2 regions of the Nonomuraea sp. NPDC050643 genome follow, and region 1 is predicted to be linked to the other one. Evidence: riboswitches for the same ligand, from Rfam matches in the RefSeq annotation. Region 1 holds a riboswitch; the other holds the start of a gene.

Region 1 (4,406 bases):
CGACGCCGGGGCCGCCGCCGCCGTGCGGGATGCAGAACGTCTTGTGCAGGTTGAGGTGGGACACGTCGGCCCCGAACTCGCCGGGCTTGGCCAGGCCGACCAGCGCGTTGAGGTTGGCGCCGTCGACGTACACCTGGCCGCCGGCGTCGTGCACCTTGGCGCAGACCTCGGTGATCGTCTCCTCGTACACGCCGTGCGTGGACGGGTACGTCACCATGATCGCGGCCAGCGCGTCGCGGTGCTTTTCGATCTTGGCGTCGAGGTCGGCCAGGTCCACGTTCCCGTCGGTGTCGCAGGCCACGACCACGACCCGCATGCCGGCCATGACGGCGCTGGCGGCGTTCGTGCCGTGGGCCGAGGACGGGATGAGGCAGACGTCGCGCTCGCCATGGCCGTTCGCGCGGTGGTAGGCGCGGATGGCCAGCAGCCCGGCGAACTCGCCCTGGGAGCCGGCGTTCGGCTGGATGGAGACCGCGTCGTAGCCGGTCACCTCTGCCAGCCAGCCCTCCAGCGTGCCGATCAGCTCGCGGTAGCCCTCGGACTGGTCGTCGGGGGCGTACGGGTGGATCGCGGCGAACTCGGGCCAGGTGATCGGCTCCATCTCGGTGCTCGCGTTGAGCTTCATCGTGCAGGAGCCGAGCGGGATCATGGAGCGGTCGAGCGCGATGTCCTTGTCCTGCAGCCTGCGCAGGTAACGCAGCATCGCCGTCTCGGAGCGGTGGCCGTGGAAGACCGGGTGGGTCAGGTACGCGCTCTCCCGCAGCAGCGAACCGGGCAGCGCGTCGGCGGCCCCCTCGATGTCGACCTCGGCGCCGGCGGCCCCGAAGGCGTCCCAGACCTTGGCGACCTCGGCGGCGCCGGTCTTCTCGTCGCAGGAGACCGAGACGTGGTCGTCGTCCACCTGCCAGAGGTTGACGCCCCGCTCGGCGGCGGCGGCCACGATCGAGGCGGCCCGGCCGGGCACGCGGGCCAGCACGGTGTCGAAGAACTCGCCGTGCACGACCTCCACGCCCGCGCCGCGAAGCCCTTCGGCCAGGGCGGAGGCGTAGCGGTGCACGCGGTGGGCGATGCCGCGCAGGCCCTCGGGGCCGTGGTAGACGGCGTACATGCCGGCGATGACGGCGAGCAGCACCTGGGCGGTGCAGATGTTGCTGGTGGCCTTCTCGCGGCGGATGTGCTGCTCGCGGGTCTGCAGGGCCAGGCGGTAGGCGGGGTCGCCGTCGGCGTCCACCGACACGCCCACCAGGCGGCCGGGAAGCTGGCGCTGGAGCCCCTCGCGTACGGACATGTAGGCCGCGTGCGGCCCGCCGAACCCGAACGGCACCCCGAACCGCTGCGAGGAACCGATCGCGATGTCGGCGCCCAGGTCGGCCGGGGCGGCGAGCAGCGTCAGGGCCAGCAGGTCGGCGGCGGCCACGACCAGCGCGCCCGCCTCGTGGGCGGCCGCGGCGACGGCGCGGAAGTCCCGCAGCCGCCCGGACGCGCCCGGATACTGCACCAGCACGCCGAAGCACTCGGGCAGCTCGCCCTCCAGGGAGTGCTCGACCAGCGTGATGCCGAGCGGCTCGGCCCGGGTGGCCAGCACGGTCTTGGTCTGGGGCAGCGCCTCGGTGTCCACCACGAACACGTCGCTCTTGGACTTGCCGGCCCGGCGGGCCAGCGTCATGGCCTCGGCGGCGGCCGTGGCCTCGTCGAGCAGCGACGCGCCGGCGACGGGCAGCCCGGTGAGGTCGGAGACGACCGTCTGGAAGTTCAGCAGCGCCTCCAGGCGCCCCTGCGAGATCTCCGGCTGGTACGGCGTGTACGCGGTGTACCAGCCCGGGTTCTCCAGCAGGTTGCGGCGGATGACCGCGGGCGTGACGGTGTCGTAGTAGCCCAGGCCGATCATCGAGGTGAGCACCCGGTTACGTCCGGCCAGGGCGCGCAGCTCGGCGATGGCCTCGGCCTCGCCGATCGCGGCGGGCAGCTTGAGCCGGTCCTTGGCCCTGATGGCCTCGGGGACGGCCACCGCCACCAGGTCCGCCACGGATTCGAAGCCGACGGCCTCGAGCATGCGCAGCTGCTCGGGCTCTGAGGGGCCGATGTGCCTGGCAGAGAACGGCGGAGCTGACAGATCTGTCATGGACAGTGCCTCCTGAGGCGATGGAGACCGGCGCCAGGGCGCGGGCGAGTGCCGGATCTCCCCCTCTGTCAGCGCGGCGTGACCGCGACCTGAGAGCTTCACCCCCGAAGGGGCTTGCACCGTCGGTGAGGTACGCCTGGCGGGCGCACCTGCTTTCCAGAGTTGCCTCACCCGAGCGGTACAGGATGCCTGAGAGATTCCGGGGAGGGTTGCTCCTTCGGCGCCCCGGGACCCAAGGCCCGGGGACTCTCCCGCACGGGGTCGTCAGCCTTGCTGTCCTAGATTACTACGATTGCTCCGGTGAGCCGCGTCGAGGCGGCCCACCGCGCGGGTTCACCAGCCGGCCTTGAGCCGGACACTAGCTCGAACGGCGTGCGCGTCGCCGCTGGGCCAGCTCGTCAGCGGGATGGTCGGCCGGGACGGTGTCCTCGACCGCCGCGCGTTCCCCCGGCAGCTCCGCGAGGGAGCCCTCAACCTCGCGCCAGACCCGGCCGAGCGCGATGCCGAACACGCCCTGGCCGCCCTGGAGCAGGTCGATCACCTCGTCGGCCGAGGTGCACTCGTAGACGCTGACGCCGTCGCTCATGAGCGTGATCTGCGCGAGGTCGGCGACCCCGCGATCACGCAGGTGCTGCACGGCCGTGCGGATCTGCTGCAGTGACACCCCGGTGTCGAGGAGCCGCTTGACGACTTTCAGCACCAGGATGTCGCGGAAGCTGTAGAGCCGCTGGGAGCCCGAGCCGTGCGCGGCTCTTATCGTGGGCTCCACCAGGCCCGTGCGCGCCCAGTAGTCGAGCTGCCTGTAGGTGATGCCGGCCGCCGCGCAGGCCGTCGGCCCGCGGTATCCGATGTCGCCCGGCAACGCCGCCGGCCTCTCGTCGAAGAGCAGGCCCTGCTCTCCGGCACGCTGGCGCGCGCTCTCGCGCCGAACCGGATCTTCCTGGCCGGCCGTCTTTCCCTCGCCGCTGCTGACCGCCACGCGGACCTCCGGCTTTCTCTCATCCCGCGGCCTGATCTGGGGGTTCGTAAAAGGGCGACCACGGGTTTCACTTGCACCGTAGGACCGTGACCATGCTCAGTCAACGATCCGGCTCGGCGCGTCGTGAAGCGTAAATGCACTGAAATACCTACCCCGCCCTGCCGAAGTCCTCGGGAGTGATCGTGTCAAGGAACTCCCTGAACTTCTCCACCTCGTCCTCCTGGTCGTCCGGGATGATCACTCCGGCCTCCTGGACGACCTCCTCGCTGGCGAAGATGCGCGCCCCGGTGCGCAGGGCGAGCGCGATGGAGTCGGAGGGCCGCGCGCTCACCTCGACCCCGTTGGAGAACACCAGGTCGGCGAAGAAGATGCCGTCGCGCAGGGCGACGATGTTGACCGCCCGCAGGCCGACGCCCAGGGCGCTCAGCACGTCGCGGAAGAGGTCATGGGTGAGCGGCCTCGGCGGGGGCTCCTCCGCCTGGGCCAGGGCGATCGCCGTCGCTTCGGTCATGCCAATCCATATAGGCAGGAACCGCTCCCCGTGTGCCTCCTTGAGCAAGACGATCGGCTGATTTGTGGGCATTTCAACTCGTACGCCCACGACCTCCATCTGCAACACGGGCTGCTCCGTATTCCTGACCGGTCACCCGGCACAGCTTTTGGCTCGTCGCTTACGCTGACTGGCTTCTGTCTGCTGACTGGCTTCTGCAATTCAACGTAACACCCGCCGGGCCTCGAATGTGCCTCCGCCTCCCAGCCGGGTGGGGTCTCAACGCCCCAGGACCGACCGCACGCCCGTGCGTACAAGGGATGCGTGCAGGTCGAGCAGGAGCGTGGACAATTCCCTGGCCACCTCGTCGGCCTCGCCGATGGCCCCGGGGGCACGCCGTTTGAGTATGGGCGCGACGGTCTGCTCGACCAGCCCGCACTCGCGCTCGGCCGCCGCCTTCACCGCCCGCAGATGGCGGGCGTGCAGGCCGAAGCGGGCCAGGGCGCCGACGGTCCGCGCCACCTTGAGCGCCTCCTCGTCGTAGCGCCTGGCCACGGCGGCGAGCAGGCCGTAGTCCTCCAGCTCGCAGAGCGTCTCATCGTCGATCTCCGCCGCCTCGAGCAGCTCGGCCCGGCTGAGCCTGATCTCCTGGGGCTGGTGCCCGAGGGCACGCGGCCGGCCGAAGCTCTCCGCCATCCTGTCCTTGATCACCCGCAGCGGCAGGTAGTGGTCGCGCTGCTCGGTGAGGATGAAGCGCAGTTGCTCCACGTGCAGGTGGGTGAACTTGCGGTAGCCGGAGGGGCTGCGCTCGGGCT
Region 2 (4,406 bases), on a different contig from region 1:
TGCGGGACGAAGCGGGTGTAGTAGGTCAGGACGGCCGGGATGATGCCGGCGGCGCCGTTGGTGGGGGCCGTGACGACGCGGCCGCCCGCGGCGTTCTCCTCGTTGACCGCCAGGGCGAACAGGGCCACCCAGTCCATGACCTGCAGCGGATCCTTCTCGGCCGACTCCGACTGGAGGCGGCGGTGGAGCTGGTTGGCGCGGCGCTTGACCTTGAGGCCGCCGGGCAGGACGCCCTCCTTGGCGATGCCGCGGCGGACGCAGTCGGACATGACCTGCCACAGGTGCAGCAGGCCCGCGCGGATCTCCTGCTCGGTGCGGCCGAAGGCCTGCTCGTTCTCGAGCATGAGCGCGGAGATCGACAGGCCCGTGTTCAGGCAGTGCTTGAGCAGCTCTTCGCCGGTGGTGAAGGGGTAGGGCAGGACGGTGTCGTCCGGTTTGATGCGGTCGGCGCCGGTGGCCTTCTCGTCCACGACGAAACCGCCGCCGACCGAGAAGTAGACCTTCTCCCTCAGCTTCTCGCCCGAGGCCTCGTACGCGGTGAAGCGCATGCCGTTCGGGTGCTCGGGCAGCGAGATCTTGCGTTCGAAGACGAGGTCGTCGCCCACGACGAAGGGGATCTCGTGGCTGCCGTACAGCTTGACCGTGCCCGACTCGCGCATCTCGGCCAGCCGGCCGTCGATGCCGTCCACGTCCACCAGCTCGGGCTTCTCGCCGGACAGGCCGAGCAGGACCGCCTTGTCGCTGCCGTGGCCCTTGCCGGTCAGGCCGAGTGAGCCGTAGAGGATGGCCTCGACGCGGGTCACACGCTCGAGCAGGCCGTCCTCGTGCAGGCCACGGGCGAACCGGTGCGCGGCCGCCATGGGGCCTCCCGTGTGGGAGCTGGACGGGCCGATGCCGATCTTGAAGAGGTCGAAGACGCTGATCGCCATTGATGTGCGCCCTTCATGAAGGCCGGGGCCCACGTCGGGGCCCCGGTGGAATGGGTCAGGAGTCGCTGCCCGAGGTGAGCGCCGTGTACTCCTCGGGCGACAGCAGGTCCTCGGGGTCGCCCTCGACGCGAACCTTGAACATCCAGCCGTCGCCGTACGGGTCGCTGTTGGCCAGGCCCGGGTCGTCCACGATGGCCTGGTTCACCTCGACGATCTCGCCGCCGACCGGGGTGTAGATCTCGTTCACCGACTTGGTGGACTCCACCTCGCCGATCGAGTCTCCCGCCTCGACGCTCGCACCGACCTCGGGAAGCTGCACGTAGACGACATCACCAAGCTGCTCGGCGGCGAAGGCCGTGATGCCGATGGTCACGGTGAGGCCGTCGTCGAGGCCGGCCACCCACTCGTGCTCCTTGGTGTAGCTCAGGTCGTCAGGGATGTTGCTCACTTGTTCCTCCTGTAAAAGGGCAGCTCTACCAGGTCCGTAGGTTCTTGGCTGCCCCGGATGTCCACAGCCAGGCCTGTTTCGGCGCCGGTGTCGACGTAGGCCATCGCGATGGGCTTTCCCAGGGTCTGGGAGGGCGCTCCGCTGGTGACCTCGCCGACGACGACGCCGTCTTTGGTGACCGGGTAACCGTGGCGCGGCACCCGGCGGCCCCGCGCGACCAGGCCGACGAGCCGGCGCCGGGGCGGGTCGTCCTTGACCGCCTCGAGCGCAGACCTGCCGACGAAGTCGCCGGGCTTGTCGAATTTCACCACCCTGCCCAGCCCCGCGTCGAACGGGGTGAGCTCCGCGCTCAGTTCGTTGCCGTACAGCGGCATGCCGGCCTCGAGCCTGAGCGTGTCGCGGCTGGACAGACCCGCGGGCCTGAGCCCGTGCGGCTCGCCCGCCGCCATGAGCGCGTGCCAGAGCGGCACCGCGTCCTGGTTGGCGACGAACAGCTCGAATCCGTCCTCGCCGGTGTAGCCGGTACGGGCGATCAGCGCCTGACGCCCGTCGACCAGGCCCGGCAGGCCCGCGTAGTACTTGAGGCCGGCGAGGTCGGCGTCGGTGAGCGTGGCCAGGATCTCCTGGGAGCGCGGGCCCTGGACGGCGATGAGGGCGTACTGGTCAGAGCGGTCCTCGACCACCGCGTCATACGACTTAACGCGATTTTTCAGCTCATCGCCGACCTTTTCATAGTTCGACGCGTTCGCGACGACCATGAACTCCTCGTCCGCCAGCCGGTAGACGATGAGGTCGTCCAGCACCCCGCCGCGCTCGTCCACGATCATCGTGTACCGGGCCCGCCCGGGTGCCAGCGCCGACAGGTGGCCGACCAGCGCGTAGTCGAGCGCCTGCCCGGCCTGGGGGCCGGTCAGGAAGATCTCGCCCATGTGCGAGAGGTCGAACAGCCCGGCCGTCTCGCGGACGGCCTTGTGCTCCGCGGACTCGCTCCCGTACCGGAGCGGCATGAGCCAGCCCGCGAAGTCGGTGAGCGTGGCGCCGAGGCTCTCGTGAACGTCTCGTAGCGGTGTCGGTCGGGACATTTGTCGCACCTCAGGACAGGATTGGATGCCAGCATCCTCCCCCTCTGTCATCGATGCCTGAGAGCTTCGCCCGAGTTTTGCCGGACTTTCACCTTCGGCGAGGCCCACAGGCCTGCTTTCCAGAGGTCACCTCGTCCGTGCGGTCCTTTGCCTTGAGAGGTTTGCGGGGAGGGCTTGCTCCTTCAGGGACCCTGACCGGCTGTCAGGGTGCTCTCCCGCACGGTTTCGCCGGTGATGTCCGTCAGCCTAGTGCTGTCATGGGGGTGTTGTCGCGTTCTGATCTCCGGTGAACCGCCCCGGGTGTCCGTGACGTCACAAAGGTATGCGCCGACTCACCGGTCTCATCGCGACCGCCGCCCTGGTCTCCTGCGGTACGCAGGAGCCCGCCGCTCCCACGCCGGCCCGCTACGAGGCCAGTCTGACCGTGCTCGAAGGCGGCGGGCACGGCCCGCAGTTGTGCTCGGCCGTCCAGGAGTCGCTCCCGCCGCAGTGCGGTGGCCCCGACGTCGCCGGGTGGGACTGGAGCAAGGTGGAGCACGAGTCGCTGAACGGGGTGAAATGGGGGTCGTACCGGGTCGTCGGCACGTGGGACGGCGCCCGGCTGACCCTCACCGAGCCGCCCGGCGCGCCCGTCAAGGCGGCCCCGCCCGCCGACGAGGACCCGTTCGCGAGCCCGTGCCCCGCCCCCGAGGGCGGCTGGCGGCCCGTCGATCCGGCCAGGACGACCGAGCGCACCATGCAGAAGGCGATGGACCGGGCCAGGACGGCGAAGGAGTTCGCGGGCGCCTGGATCGACCGGCTCGGACCGGAGCCGGACCCGGCCACGGAGGAGCCCGTCGACGCGCGCCGTTACGTCCTCAACCTGAAGTTCACCGGCGACCTGTCCGGCCGGGAGGCGTGGATCCGTGAGGTCTGGGGCGGCGCGCTGTGCCTGAGCGGGGCCGAGCGCACCGAGGCCGAGCTGCACGCCATCCAGCGGAAGGTCGAGGACGAGCTGGGCGACGGGATGTTCGCCACCACGCCGGACACGATGACGAACCAGGTGAGCGTGGGGGTGTGGGTGGCCACCGACGACCTGCGGCGCAGGCTGGAGGACGAGCACGGGGCGGGCGCCGTGGTGCTCGACGGCCTGCTCAAACCGGTCGGCGGGTGAGCGCCGGTCAGCAGGCCCCGACGAGCGCCTCGAAGAGGGCGTGGTCCTCGGCCGCCTCCGGATGCCACTGCACCGCCATCGCGAACCCCTTCGAGTCGAGCTCCACGGCCTCGATCGTGCCGTCCTCGGCCGTGGCCGTCGCCGTGAGGCCCGGCGCGAGGCGGTCGATGGCCTGGTGGTGGTAGTGCGGGACCGTCACCGGGTCCTCCCCGAGTGCCTTCGCCAGGCGGCTGCCGGGCGCCGGGAACACCGGCAGGGGCCCGAACCGGCCGGGCCCGGGGCAGTGGCCCGTGTGCCCGACCACGTCGGGAAGGTGCTGGTGGAGGCTGCCGCCCAGGGCCACGTTGAGCACCTGGAGACCACGGCACACGCCCAGGAACGGGACGCCGCGGTCGAGGGCCGTGGTGAGCAGCTCGAACTCGGCCTCGTCCCGGAACCGCCGGACGTAGCCGGTGTGCTGCCCCGGATCCTGGCCGTACCTGGACGGGTCGATGTCGCCGCCACCGGCCAGGATGAGCCCGTCGAGGCCGCGCAGGGCGGCGGCGGGCCGGCCGGCCGGCGGGAGCACGACGGGCTGGCCGCCGGCGCGTACGACCTGCTCCACGTACGTGTACGGCAGCAGCGCCGCGGTGGTGTCCGGCCACACCGTGAACGTGGCCGGCTCGACGTAGCAGGTGATGCCGATGAGCGGAACCATGAGCCTTCCCTACAGCGGCGTGACGTAGGCGCCGGAGATGCCGCCGTCCACCAGGAACTCGCTGCCCGTGATGAACGAGGCGTCGTCGCTGGCCAGG

Evidence for each region. A riboswitch is a leader RNA that binds a small molecule or an ion and turns the genes downstream of it on or off. The one in region 1 is predicted to bind glycine.
Region 2: it holds a riboswitch for glycine, as region 1 does, so the genes downstream of both, gcvT (glycine cleavage system aminomethyltransferase GcvT) here and gcvP (aminomethyl-transferring glycine dehydrogenase) in region 1, are expected to answer to the same signal.

The regions. Positions count from the first base shown of each region.
Region 1 covers NZ_JBFAIM010000019.1:66,684-71,089, forward strand. Annotated here, with positions in the region: gene gcvP (aminomethyl-transferring glycine dehydrogenase) at 1-2,122, opposite strand, end outside; glycine riboswitch at 2,289-2,386, opposite strand; gene AB0I15_RS26065 (MerR family transcriptional regulator) at 2,481-3,101, opposite strand; gene AB0I15_RS26070 (bifunctional nuclease family protein) at 3,250-3,720, opposite strand; gene AB0I15_RS26075 (MerR family transcriptional regulator) at 3,871-4,406, opposite strand, start outside.
Region 2 covers NZ_JBFAIM010000002.1:217,206-221,611, reverse strand. Annotated here, with positions in the region: gene AB0I15_RS03235 (L-serine ammonia-lyase) at 1-929, opposite strand, end outside; gene gcvH (glycine cleavage system protein GcvH) at 985-1,377, opposite strand; gene gcvT (glycine cleavage system aminomethyltransferase GcvT) at 1,374-2,459, opposite strand; glycine riboswitch at 2,590-2,687, opposite strand; gene AB0I15_RS03220 (hypothetical protein) at 2,782-3,612, shown strand; gene AB0I15_RS03215 (gamma-glutamyl-gamma-aminobutyrate hydrolase family protein) at 3,620-4,309, opposite strand; gene AB0I15_RS03210 (3-oxoacyl-ACP reductase) at 4,319-4,406, opposite strand, start outside.